2 linked regions of the Methylotuvimicrobium sp. KM2 genome follow. The protein of the gene in region 1 interacts with the protein of each later gene in a pairwise test. Links are inferred from orthologs where the notes say so. Each region holds a gene or a part of one and is shown on either strand. Other genes may lie near its edges.

What was found.
Region 2: the proteins of rlmKL (region 1) and typA interact in binary tests that used the Escherichia coli proteins (3 or more experiments, as listed by UniProt). The link is inferred for Methylotuvimicrobium sp. KM2 from one-to-one orthologs.

Annotation. Positions count from the first base shown.
Region 1 is NZ_CP150634.1:3,447,353-3,453,689, forward strand. What follows is about bases 1,575-4,559. They hold rlmKL (bifunctional 23S rRNA (guanine(2069)-N(7))-methyltransferase RlmK/23S rRNA (guanine(2445)-N(2))-methyltransferase RlmL), read left to right. Parts: upstream 1,575-1,963; coding sequence 1,964-4,156; downstream 4,157-4,559. Other genes in these bases: WJM45_RS14405 (EAL domain-containing protein), read right to left, coding at 1,575-1,708; WJM45_RS14415 (acylphosphatase), read left to right, coding at 4,153-4,425; WJM45_RS14420 (hypothetical protein), read left to right, coding at 4,479-4,559. Outside these bases: rnd (ribonuclease D), read right to left, coding at 1-362; more of WJM45_RS14405, read right to left, coding at 935-1,574; more of WJM45_RS14420, read left to right, coding at 4,560-4,649; WJM45_RS14425 (MEKHLA domain-containing protein), read right to left, coding at 4,834-5,301; WJM45_RS14430 (PepSY-associated TM helix domain-containing protein), read right to left, coding at 5,825-6,337. UniProt on the Escherichia coli protein: Specifically methylates the guanine in position 2445 (m2G2445) and the guanine in position 2069 (m7G2069) of 23S rRNA. Methylation occurs before assembly of 23S rRNA into 50S subunits.
Region 2 is NZ_CP150634.1:85,698-91,965, forward strand. What follows is about bases 1,320-4,235. They hold typA (translational GTPase TypA), read left to right. Parts: upstream 1,320-1,825; coding sequence 1,826-3,646; downstream 3,647-4,235. Other genes in these bases: WJM45_RS00350 (rhodanese-like domain-containing protein), read left to right, coding at 1,334-1,726; hisB (imidazoleglycerol-phosphate dehydratase HisB), read left to right, coding at 3,937-4,235. Outside these bases: WJM45_RS00340 (LysR family transcriptional regulator), read left to right, coding at 1-589; WJM45_RS00345 (class I SAM-dependent methyltransferase), read left to right, coding at 579-1,166; more of hisB, read left to right, coding at 4,236-4,530; imidazole glycerol phosphate synthase subunit HisH, read left to right, coding at 4,543-5,193; hisA (1-(5-phosphoribosyl)-5-[(5-phosphoribosylamino)methylideneamino]imidazole-4-carboxamide isomerase), read left to right, coding at 5,242-5,979; imidazole glycerol phosphate synthase subunit HisF, read left to right, coding at 5,983-6,268. UniProt on the Escherichia coli protein: A 50S ribosomal subunit assembly protein with GTPase and nucleotide-independent chaperone activity, required for 50S subunit assembly at low temperatures, may also play a role in translation.

The sequences.
Region 1 (6,337 bases):
ATCGCATAACCGGGATTTTCCTGAAACCCTAATAAAGGGGCTGCAATTTGCGTATCGAAAATAGGCTGCGGAATTTTACCTGTCAATTGATAAAAAATTTCCAGATCCTGCCGACAGGAATGGAACACTTTGGTTATCGCCGGATTATAGATAGCCTCGAACAGCGCGCTTAAATCATTCAAAGCGATCGGGTCGACACAAGCAACCCATTCGGGCGTTGCGATTTGCAGCAAACAAAATTTGGGATAATAAGTTTTTTCCCTGAGAAACTCGGTATCGAGCGCTAGCCAAGATTCCTTGGCGATCTGCCGGCACAATTCGTCAAGCTTTTGCGGAGTATCGATATATTGAATGGCGGTCATGGTTCGTCACGTTAACTAAATGTATGCAACATGGCGGGCTTAATCTCTCAAACGAGAGGTAAACCAGACACCTTGCGAAAAACATGCGATTATCACTTAGTTAAGTTAATTTTGCGACTCGAATTTATCCCTTTTGCATCTCAAATTTCGGCAATGCCTTAGGAGGCACCGGGGTGCTCGGCCCATGCGCATCAAGCTAAGCACAAATCCCTGCTGCTAAATCGCAATCGACCGCTTCCGGCTAATCTAATCTGCGTAGCCCGGATGGAGCTTAGCGCAATCCGGGAATCTCGGAGCCACGCCATTCCCGTATTCCGCTACGCTATACCCTTCGCACTTCAAATTTCGGCAGTGCCTTAGAAGGCACCGGGGTGCTCGGCAAAGGCTTTGCCAGCATGGAGCTGGCATAGAGCCTACAGGGATGTATTCACGGCGTCCTTTGACGGGCACCCCGGTGCCGAATTTTGATCTCCGATAGGTATACATACGGGCTACATGCTTGCTACATTTCGGAGCGGAGACATTTGGCAAATTTTTCCGATAAAAACGGTATGACTCGCTCTCCCTGGCGTTCAACGACCGGCAAACGCATTCGGCGCCAAAGCCGCCAACGATTGAAAGGCCGGCTTAGCGAAATAATAGCCCTGAAACAATTCCAGACCGAAAGATTGCAGCACACTCAGCTCTTCATAGGTTTCGATACCCTCGGCAAGAGGTATGATCGATAGCTCGCCGCATAGCTGCAAAATCGCTTTGACGATAGCTTGACGATTACGATCTTGGTCGATATGACGAATCAAAGCCATATCCAGTTTAATGATGTCGGTTTGGATCTCGGCTAATAAATTGAGTCCGGAATATCCGGTTCCGAAATCGTCTATCGCGGTTTTAAAACCTTGCGATTGATAATACCGAACGATTTCGAGTAAATGCGCATGATCCTTGACTTGCTCGCCTTCGGTAATTTCAAAAATAATACGATCAACCGGAAATCCGTAGATTTTGGCGGCTTCCAATGTGGTTCTTATACACAACTCGGGCCGGTACACCGCATTCGGCATAAAATTAATACTCAAAAAAGTATCCATGTTTAACTCCGAGGCCAACTTAATTGCCTTGGTACGGCAACTTTGGTCGAAACGATAGCAGTTTGCATCGTTGACTTGCTCGAACACCTTACCTGCCGGTTCATTATTCAAGCCTCTCGCCAAGGCCTCATGAGCATAAATCGACTGCGTCGTCGTATTCACGATAGGCTGAAACGCCATCGTGAAGTCGAAACCTAGTCCGACCCCGCCCGCACATTCCGCGCAACCGAGTTGTTTATAATGGTTATCCGGTTTCATATTTTATTAACCCGCTCAGTTTGTTGTTATTTTTAGATATTGCGTGTCGTACCCTAATGCACTCCAACGCTGAAGCGATGGGAACAAGCAAAAAAGACCCTTACATTAGTGCATGCTTTACGATTAATCAGGCTATTCTAGTCGTCTTAACCCATCAATTGGAATTGAAATACTCGACGTACTCGCTCAAACTATGCTTTTTATTATCCAGTTCTCACTTTTCGCGTGCGAACCCATACGGAACTTAACTTAATAATGACCTCATTCTCACTGTTCGCGACATCGCCGAAAGCCCTGGAGCAACTGCTTGCCGACGAACTGTCCGCGCTGGGCGCGCAAAACATCAAACAAACCGTTGCCGGCGTCGCGTTCGAAGGCGCGCTTGAAACGGCTTACCGGGTCTGCCTGTGGTCCCGCATCGCCAACCGAATCTTGCTGGTACTCGATACTTTCGAGGTCAACAGCCAAGACGATCTGTATCGCGGCGTCAAAAGAATCAACTGGTTCGAACACATAAAGCCGGACGATTCGATCGCGGTCACGTTCAGCGCGAAAAACTCGAAAGCGATCAACAACACTCATTTCGGCGCACTCAAGGTCAAGGACGCGATCGTCGATCAAATGCGCGCGAAATTCAACAAACGCCCCTCGATCGACACCGAGCAGCCCTCGTTACGCGTCAATGTTTATCTACACGGCGAGAAGGCGCAATTAAGCATCGATCTGTCCGGCGAGAGCTTGCATAAACGCGGTTATCGCGATATCAACATCAAGGCGCCGATCAAGGAAAATTTAGCTGCGGCGATTCTGATCCGCTCGGGATGGCCCGCGATCGCCAAACAAAACGGCTCGCTAATCGATCCGATGTGCGGTTCCGGCACGCTCTTGGTCGAAGGCGCGATGATCGCCTCCGATATCGCACCGGGGTTACTGCGCAAACATTACGGTTTCAGCGGCTGGAAAAAGCATGACCCCGAACTTTGGCAAAATCTGCTCGACGAAGCCGAACGACGTAAAACCGAAGGACTGAAAACATTGCCTGTAATCGTCGGTTTCGACCAAAGCCGACATAGCCTGAATGCGGCGGCACTACACATCGAGCGAGCCGGATTCAACGGCAAGATTCACCTGGAACGGCGCGAGATCGCCGATGCGCGGCCTGCCGCCGGCTGGCCGAAAGGCCTTTTGGTCTGTAATCCTCCTTACGGAGAACGCCTCGGCGACGCGGAAGAAACCGCCGAGCTTTATCAAAAGTTCGGCGACACGCTGAAAGCCGGATTTGCCGGCTGGCAAGCCGCGCTGATCGTCAGCGACCCCGAACTCGGATTCCGCCTCGGGATTCGTTCGCAAAAACCGATCACGCTGTATAACGGCGCGCTCGAATGCAAATTGCTGCGCATGACGATAGCCGATGCGGCCTTTTTCATCCCGAAGCCGAAAAACCGCGACGAACGCCTCGCGCAAATCGCGGAAAGCGTGACCGGCAGCGGCGATACCGGGGCGGAAATGTTCGCGAACCGGGTTAGAAAAAATCTGAAAAAACTGAGCAAATGGGCCAAGCAAAATCAAATCGATTGCTACCGGGTTTACGATGCCGACCTGCCCGAATATGCGGTCGCGGTCGATCTGTACCAAGGCGATAAAACCTGGATCGTCGTTCAGGAATACGAACCGCCCAAATCGATAGACCCGGACAAGGCCGACCAACGCTTGGCCGGGGTCTTGGCGGAAATTCCGAGCGTGTTCGGCATTTCGAAAGAACAGGTCTTTCTGAAAATACGGCGCAAACAAAAAAGCTCCGATCAATACGAAAAACAAGGCCACAACAACGAATTCCATGTTATCCGAGAAGGCGGCTGCAAGTTGCGCGTCAATTTCGCCGATTATCTCGATACCGGCTTATTTCTCGATCATCGCCCGATGCGGCTGCGCATTCAACGCGAAGCCCAGGGAAAGCGCTTTCTAAATCTGTTCGCCTATACCGGAAGCGCAACCGTACATGCCGCAATCGGCGGCGCGAAATCGACCACTACGGTCGACATGTCGAAAACTTATCTGGATTGGGCAGAGCAGAACCTGGCCTTGAATGTCGCCGGCGGCGATCACGAATTCATCCGTGCCGATTGTTTGGAATGGCTGGCCAATGAAGCCAAACAGCCTTATGCCCGTCAATACGACCTGATCTTTTTGGACCCGCCGACGTTTTCCAACTCCAAGCGCATGGACGACGTGTTCGATATTCAAAACGATCATGTCGAATTGATCGAAAACGCCGTAGCCTTGCTGGCGCCCGGCGGCGTGCTGTATTTCTCGACCAATTTCAGGCGTTTTAAACTCGATACCGAGGCTTTATCGGACCTGGTGATAGAGGACATTACGCCGGCGACGATTCCGGAAGACTTTGCCAGAAATCCCAAGATTCATTATTGCTGGAGGATTAGCGAATGACTAAACAAGTCAGAATACTCGTATCGGGGCGAGTGCAAGGCGTTTATTTCCGCGCCTTCACGCAAAAGGAAGCGAAGAAACATCAACTGTCCGGATTCGCGAAAAACCTTCCGGACGGACGGGTCGAAGTCGTCGCGGCCGGGCCTAAGGAAGCAGTTGAAAAATTAGTAAGCTGGTGCCATAAAGGACCGATCACGGCCCGGGTCGATCATGTCGATACCGAGGAACTGACAGACATCGATCTGCCGGCCGGCTTTGAGATTCGGTGAAAAGTATACTTGGGAGCCATATTAATCAATCTTATCGGGTTGATTAACAAAAAATGTCATTTATTTTTTACCATGAAGCGCATGAAGGACTTGAAGATACAGTGTTTTCAATTGAAATGCGTTACTCACCATTAACAGCCTATGTCATCATTATTGTCGCTGGAGTGCTGGCTTTGCCTGCCTGCGCAGACGAAGCCAGCACTCCAGCCCCGCCATTGTTTTGATATTTTTAGTCATTAACTGGATTTGAAAAACCTGTATTACCGCATTGAATTTATTGATTCAGTTCATCTGTGATATTGGGACAGTTCATAAAGCACTCAATTCTCTTCCCTTCATTATCTTCATGCCCTTCATGGTAATAAAAAACAAGCTATGAACAATGTGCTGCATCAGCACCCGTATACTTTATAAAAAGCGCCAATCACCGAAGCACGCGGCCTGACCTTTATAGTTTCCGAATCGATCGATCAGATTCCAAACCACGGCATTTTCGATCATGAAACGGGCTCCGGAACTCGAAATACGCACGCCTTGATAATGATCGATATAGCCCTGTTCTGCCACCTTCTTCAACAGACGACTTCGTTCTTGCCGATTGACCGGCTCCGCGGATAACCTGGACGGTATTCGAGTGAATTCATCCCAATTCATTTCGAATAAGGTCAATGCCTGAGCATTGGCATAATTAAACACGGGATCTTCGGCGGTGTCGTGCGAAACTACGGCGAATGGCGCATGAAACAAAGCTTCGGCAAATTGCTGACTCCCGCAAATGCCGGTAATCAGCGGTTTACCGAGCAAGCGATGATAGCTGTCGCCCAATAAAGCGGCATGTTCTGCTAAAAAATGATTATTAAACGAAGGTTTTTCCATCGATCTTAGAAAAGCATTTCACCATGAAGAATATGAAGCAGCGTAGCCCGGATGAAGCGTAGCGCAATCCGGGAAGCTCGGAGCCGCGCCACTCCCGTATTTCACTACGCTGCATACGGGCTACATGGCTAAACTACCGATTTTACTGTAAAAGATCGTAAATTTGGATTCATTATCTAATTTTTCGATATGCAAAACTCCATTCTGGCAATGCCGGTTCCGGAGAGGGTGCGGTTGCTCGATCGACAGGCGTCGGCGGCAGGGCAGATTTTTGCTCCTGCAAAATCTGCATTCATGCCATCCATGGCAATCTGATAGCCGCCGTCGAGCCTACATGGACGTATTCACCCAGCACCTAAATAAGCCATGATTTTGAATCATTGCCAAAGACCTATGAAATTTAGGTGCTGGGTTCACGGCGTCCTGTCGAGCGAGTGACCGCACCCTCCCCACGCCGCACAATTTCATTTGCCGGGCCTTCATGAACAATTAGAATAATTCTTTTATTCCGGACTAAGATTATTTATTTCGATAACCCGGATGCAAACTCAAGACAGCGCCGCCATAGCTTTTGCGCCTTTACTCTAAAATATGGTTCGTTTCGCTCGATATAACGTGCCAATAAAACGGCCCAACGCCTCCACTCCAAGCCGATGCGTTGCCCTATTATTAGCGTATAAGACCGCAAAGGGCGAAAATTCGGCACGTTCACTGGTCTGTCCTTAAGCCAGCCCTTCCTTCGCAACCACACCATCAACCCGCTGACATAAAGTATCAACGGAAGCCACCCGACTAAAAACCATAAAAACCTTCCCCAAGGTCCCAGCGCTTCGCCGGTATGAATCGGCCAAATGGCAATAGTCAAAGCTTGACCGGACGTAAAACTATAGGGATCGCGCGCCGCCTTGATATGGCCGCTCCAGCGGTCCACCCATACCGTCGTGTACGGATGCTTTCGATTGATTTCTTCATTCTGGCGCAAATCGACCCGATAGATCCCGACCGCTCCCGCCGGGGTCGTGATGCGTCTGAGCTT
Region 2 (6,268 bases), 3.4 Mb from region 1 along the record:
AATCGCGCCGGCGATATCGGAGTTTCTCAAGTTGTATCCCGATTTGGAGGTGACTATCATTTTGCAAGGCAATATGGGTGACCTGATTGATGAGGGTATTGATCTCGCGATAAATTTGGGCGGCGTCGAAGATTCCAGTATGATTGCGCGCAAACTCGCCAGTTCGCCTTTAGTGGTTTGCGGAGCTCCCGGTTATTTCCAACAATATGGCATTCCTAAAACGCCCGAGGACTTGACCGATCATAGCTGTTTGGTCAATTGGTCGATTCCGCCGAGGGATCAATGGCGGTTCAAGGGGCCTTATGGTGATTTGATGATCAAGGTAAAAGGGCGCATCGTCGCTAACGTGGCCGATCCGATTCGAGTCGGAGCGATAGAGGGCCTAGGAATGGTGATGTTGCCTAGATATATTGTCGGGAGGGATATCGAAAAAGGTAAGTTGATGCCGGTATTGGAAGACTATGAATTGGCGCCCCTGGAGATACACGCCGTTTATCCGCATCGAAAATATCTGTCTACCAAAGTCAGAAAGTTTTTAGATTTTTTGCAGGAGTGGCTGCCTAGGCGAGTCGGTATCGATGGGATCTAACGCAATTAATGAAATTGCGGCAAAATGGGATGCCGTTTACCGTCAAGCCAATATTTCGGAATACAGGCCTGCTGAAGTTTTATCGGAAAATGCTTTTTTGTTGCCGCAAAATGGCGCGGCTTTGGATTTAGCTTGCGGCTTAGGCGCTAATGCTCGATTGCTTGCTGCGGCGGGTTTGTCTGTTTTTGCCTGGGATATATCGACCGTAGCGGTAGAAAAATTGCAGCATGATGCCGACAAGCAAGGCTTGGCTATTCAGGCGAAGCAGTGCGCCATCGATAAAAAATCTTTCTCCGGCTATCGTTTCGATGTCATTGTTATCAGTCGATTTCTTGACCGGAGTCTGTGTGATGCGATAATAGACGCTTTGAATCCAGGCGGTTTGTTATTTTATCAAACGTATACCCGCGAGAAAGTCGTTGAAAGAGGGCCGAACAGTCCCGATTTTTTATTGGCTGAAGGCGAATTATTGGAATTATTTGCCGAATTAAAGCCGATTTATTATCGGGAATACGGATCGATAGGCGACATAGAGTTAGGCCTCAGAAATGAAGCTCAATTCATTGGTAGAAAGTGATATACCGTTCATACTTGAAATTTCGGCAGTGCTGAATTTTAATCTACGACAGGTATAATTTTATTCAAATTCTAACGGCTTTAAAAGCAAGAAATTGAATCCGTCGCGATCTGTTTGAAAAGCATCTCCCGAATACCATCCGTTAAATTTAGTCGATCGATTCCATTATGGTAGAAAACTTAGAACCGAAACAAGCATGGCAATTATTGCAAACCGATCCGAGCGCCGTACTGATCGATGTCAGGACTAAAATGGAACATAGCCACGTCGGGCACCCGATAGGCGCGGTGCATATTCCGTGGAAAGAATATCCGGATTGGCAAGTCAATGCCTCGTTTGTCGAGCAGGTAGCCGAAGCGGTTCCCGATAAAAATGCACCGGTGTTGTTGCTGTGCCGAAGCGGGCAACGATCGTTGGATGCGGCGGCTGCCTTGGAGACGGCTGGGTATTCTCGTCCTATCAATATATTGGAAGGCTTTGAAGGTCCTCTCGACGACGACAAACACCGCGGCAATCGAGGTGGTTGGCGCTTTCATGATTTACCTTGGGAACAAAGCTAACTAATTGTTCAATCTTGCCTTTCTCAATGTTCGGCTTCTGACTCCTCAACCAGAAGTTCAGGTTGCCGCATAATTCATTAATCTTCAGAGTTTATTTAAGTGATCGAAAATTTAAGAAATATCGCAATTATTGCGCACGTAGACCACGGCAAAACCACCTTGGTCGATAAGTTGTTACAACAGTCCGGCACGTTCAAGAGCCATGAAAAGGTTTCCGAGCGGATCATGGATTCGAACGACATTGAAAAAGAAAGGGGTATTACGATTCTGGCCAAAAATACCGCGTTGGATTGGAACGGTTATCATATCAACATCGTCGATACTCCGGGCCATGCCGATTTCGGCGGAGAAGTCGAGCGCGTATTGTCGATGGTCGATTCTGTGCTGTTGTTAGTCGACGCCGTCGACGGGCCGATGCCGCAAACACGTTTCGTGACGCAAAAAGCGTTTGCATTGGGTTTAAAGCCGATTGTCGTGATCAATAAAATCGATCGCCCCGGCGCTCGTCCGGATTGGGTGGTCGATCAAACCTTCGATCTGTTCGACCGTCTTGGCGCGACCGACGAGCAATTGGATTTTCCGATCGTCTATGCGTCGGCACTAAACGGTTATGCCAGTTTGGATACCGATGCGACCGAAGGCGATATGACGCCGTTGTTCGAAACGATTGTCGAAAAAGTCAGTCCGCCGGATGTCGACTTGGACGGGCCGTTCCAAATGCAGGTCAGTAGCCTGGATTACAACTCCTATGTCGGTGTGATCGGGATTGGGCGCATTCAGCGAGGCAAGGTGAAAACCAATATGCCGTTGACGTTGATCAATCGCGAAGGAGCGATCCGCAAAGGCCGTATCTTACAAATTTTCGGTTTCCATGGCTTGGAGCGCGTCGAAGTACCGGAAGCGCAAGCCGGGGACATCATCGCGTTTACCGGTATCGATAAGCTGGAAATTTCCGAAACCTTATGTCATCCCGATACGGTCGAGGCCTTACCGGCCTTGTCGGTCGACGAACCGACCGTGACCATGACTTTCCAAGTCAATACCTCGCCGTTTGCCGGTCGGGAAGGTAAGTTTCTCACTTCGAGACAAATTCACGATCGCTTGCAAAAAGAATTGCAGCATAATGTCGCATTAAGAGTCGAGAGTACCGACGATCCGGATAAGTTCAAAGTGTCCGGACGCGGCGAACTGCATCTATCGGTATTGATCGAAAACATGCGCCGCGAAGGCTTCGAATTGGGTGTGTCCCGGCCGGAAGTCATTATCAAAGAAATCGACGGCGAAAAATGCGAGCCTTTCGAATTCGTGACGATCGAAGTCGAGGAAGCGCATCAAGGAACCATCATGGAAAAACTCGGCGAGCGCAAAGGCGATTTGTTGAATATGGTGCCGGACGGCAAAGGCCGTATTCGGCTGGAGTATATGATCCCGTCACGCGGTTTGATCGGATTCCAAACCGAGTTCATGACATCGACCTCCGGTTCGGGGTTGCTGTATCATGTTTTCGATCATTATGGACCTATTAAGAAGGGTGAATTGGGCGCGCGTAAACGCGGCGTGTTGGTCTCTATGGCGCAAGGTAAAGCATTGGCCTATGCATTGTTTGCGTTACAGGAGCGTGGCGAGTTGTTTTTGGTGCATGCCGATGAAGTGTACGAAGGCATGCTGGTCGGCATTCATTCGCGCAGCAACGATTTAGTCGTGAATCCGACTAAAGCGAAGCAGTTAACTAACATCAGAGCGGCGGGAACCGACGAGAATCTGATTTTAACGCCGATTCAGAAAATGTCGTTGGAGCAAGCCTTGGAGTTTATCGATGAAGACGAACTGGTTGAAGTGACGCCGGTATCGATTCGCTTGCGTAAGAAATTGCTGCAGGAGCATGAGCGCAAAAAGGCATCGAGAGCCGCGGCGGCCTAAGAAACATAAAAAAAGCCTCGAATCGACTAGCGATTCGAGGCGTTTATCGCCGAGTGGTTGGCTTATGCGATCGTCCTTAAGACACCCTGTCGAAATCTATCCCTAACTCCTATGTTTTGGCGACGGCTTATTGTGCCGCAAAATGACTAAAAAAGAAGTCAGTCAAAGCTGAAATTTATGTACGTTTAGGCTTACAAAATAAGATTAGCCTTAGTTTAGCAGCGAATCGCTGCATAATTGATTTTTTTCATAGTAGAATAAGCCCGCTAATTATTAACAACGCAGTCTTTATGACCTCACGAAGCGCGCGAATCGAGCGCAACACACTCGAAACACAAATAGCAGTCGCAATTAATCTGGATGGTACCGGATCCGCGGTTTTTTCGACCGGCGTACCTTTTCTCGAACACATGATGGATCAAATTGCGCGGCATGGTTTGATCGATCTCGATGTTACCGCTAAAGGCGATCTGCATATCGACGATCATCATACCGTCGAAGATATCGGTATTACACTCGGTCAAGCCTTTGCCCAAGCGGTCGGCGATAAAAAAGGCCTGTATCGCTACGGTCATGCTTATGTGCCGCTTGATGAAGCCTTATCTCGCGTAGTGATCGACTTTTCAGGTCGTCCGGGATTGGTGTACGATGTAAAATTTCCTAGAGGCGCGATCGGTCGCTTCGATGTCGATTTATTCCGCGAGTTTTTTCAAGGCTTTGTTAATCATGCCGGCGTGACCTTGCACATTGATAACCTTAAAGGCTCAAATGCGCATCATATTGCCGAAACCATATTTAAAGCGATGGGCCGCGCGTTACGCATGGCAGTTGCGCAAGATCCACGAATGGCCGGAATAATGCCGTCAACCAAAGGAACACTTTAATCCTTCTTCACTATGTCATCAGTCGCAGTTATCGATTATGGAATGGGCAATCTGCATTCCATTGCTAAAGCTTTGCAACATGCGGATCCTAGTGCCGAAGTCAGGGTCGTATCCGATATCGAATCCGTTTTGCGGGCCGATCGCGTCGTTTTTCCCGGCGTTGGAGCGATCGGCGATTGTATGCGGGCGCTTAATGCTTCAGGTTTGGCTTCGGCGATCAAGACCGTCTCGCAAGAAAAACCGATGCTCGGTATTTGTCTGGGTATGCAGGCTTTATTGACCGATAGCGAGGAAAGCGATGCAACAATGTGTTTGAATATCATTCCGGGCCAAGTGCGGCGCTTTTCAGATAACCTTCAGGATAAAAACGGCGAGCGGCTTAAAATTCCCCACATGGGTTGGAATCGGGTTAAGCAACAGCCGCATCCGCTTTGGGAAAATATCGAGCAGGACAGCCGATTTTATTTTGTGCATAGTTATTATGCCGTTCCCGAGGATGAATCAGTCGTATCCGGTACTTCGGATTATCCGAAGCCATTTGCCTGTGCATTGGCAAAGGCAAATATTTTTGCCGTGCAATTTCACCCTGAAAAAAGTCAATCAGCCGGCTTACAGCTGTTGAAAAACTTTTTGCAGTGGGATGGACAATTTAACGTTAATTGATAGGGCGTCCGGTTAATCCGGCATTAAAATCTTGAGGATGTTGATCTTATGTTGTTGATACCTGCAATCGATTTGAAAGAAGGAAAATGTGTCCGTTTGCGGCAGGGCAATATGGACGATGATACGGTGTTTTCGGACGATCCGGTGAGTGTTGCCGGGAAATGGGTCGAAGCCGGTGCGAAGCGCATTCACTTGGTGGATTTGGACGGTGCGTTTGCCGGTAAACCGAAAAATGCTGCGATTATCCGGAGTATTGTCGAAGCCTATCCGGATATACCGGTACAAATCGGCGGCGGTATTCGCGACGAGGACACGATTCAGGCGTATCTCGAAGCCGGCGTTCAATATGTCATCATCGGCACTAAAGCGGTCAGCGAGCCGCACTTTATCAAAGATGTTGCAATCGAATTTCCGGGGCATATTATCGTCGGACTCGATGCCAAAGATGGGAAAGTGGCGATCGACGGTTGGTCTAAACTTTCCCATCATGATGTGATCGACATGGCGCAGAAATTTGAGGCGGACGGTGTCGAAGCGATCATTTATACCGATATTTCACGCGATGGCATGATGAGCGGCGTCAATGTCGAGGCGACCGCCGAATTGGCGCGTTCGATCCGAATTCCAGTTATTGCGTCGGGCGGCATAACCAATTTGGACGATATTAAGGCGCTCGGCGAGCATGTCGGCGATGGTATTATCGGTGCGATAACAGGGCGTGCAATCTATGAAGGAACGTTGAATTTTGCCGAAGCTGCGAAATTGGCCGAGTCTTTCGGCGATTGATTTATGAGTCTGGCTAAACGCATTATTCCTTGTTTAGATGTCGATAACGGGCGCGTCGTCAAGGGTGTTAAATTCGTCGATATACGTGACGCCGGCGATCCGGTCGAAATCGCAAGACGCTATGATCGAGAAGGCGCGGACGAACTGACTTTTCTTGATATTACTGCGACGCATCATGATCGCGATACGATCGTGCATGTGGTCGAGCAAGTGGCCGGCGAGGTTTTTATTCCGTTGACGGTCGGCGGCGGTATCAGAACGCTCGACGATATCCGGCGCATGCTGAATG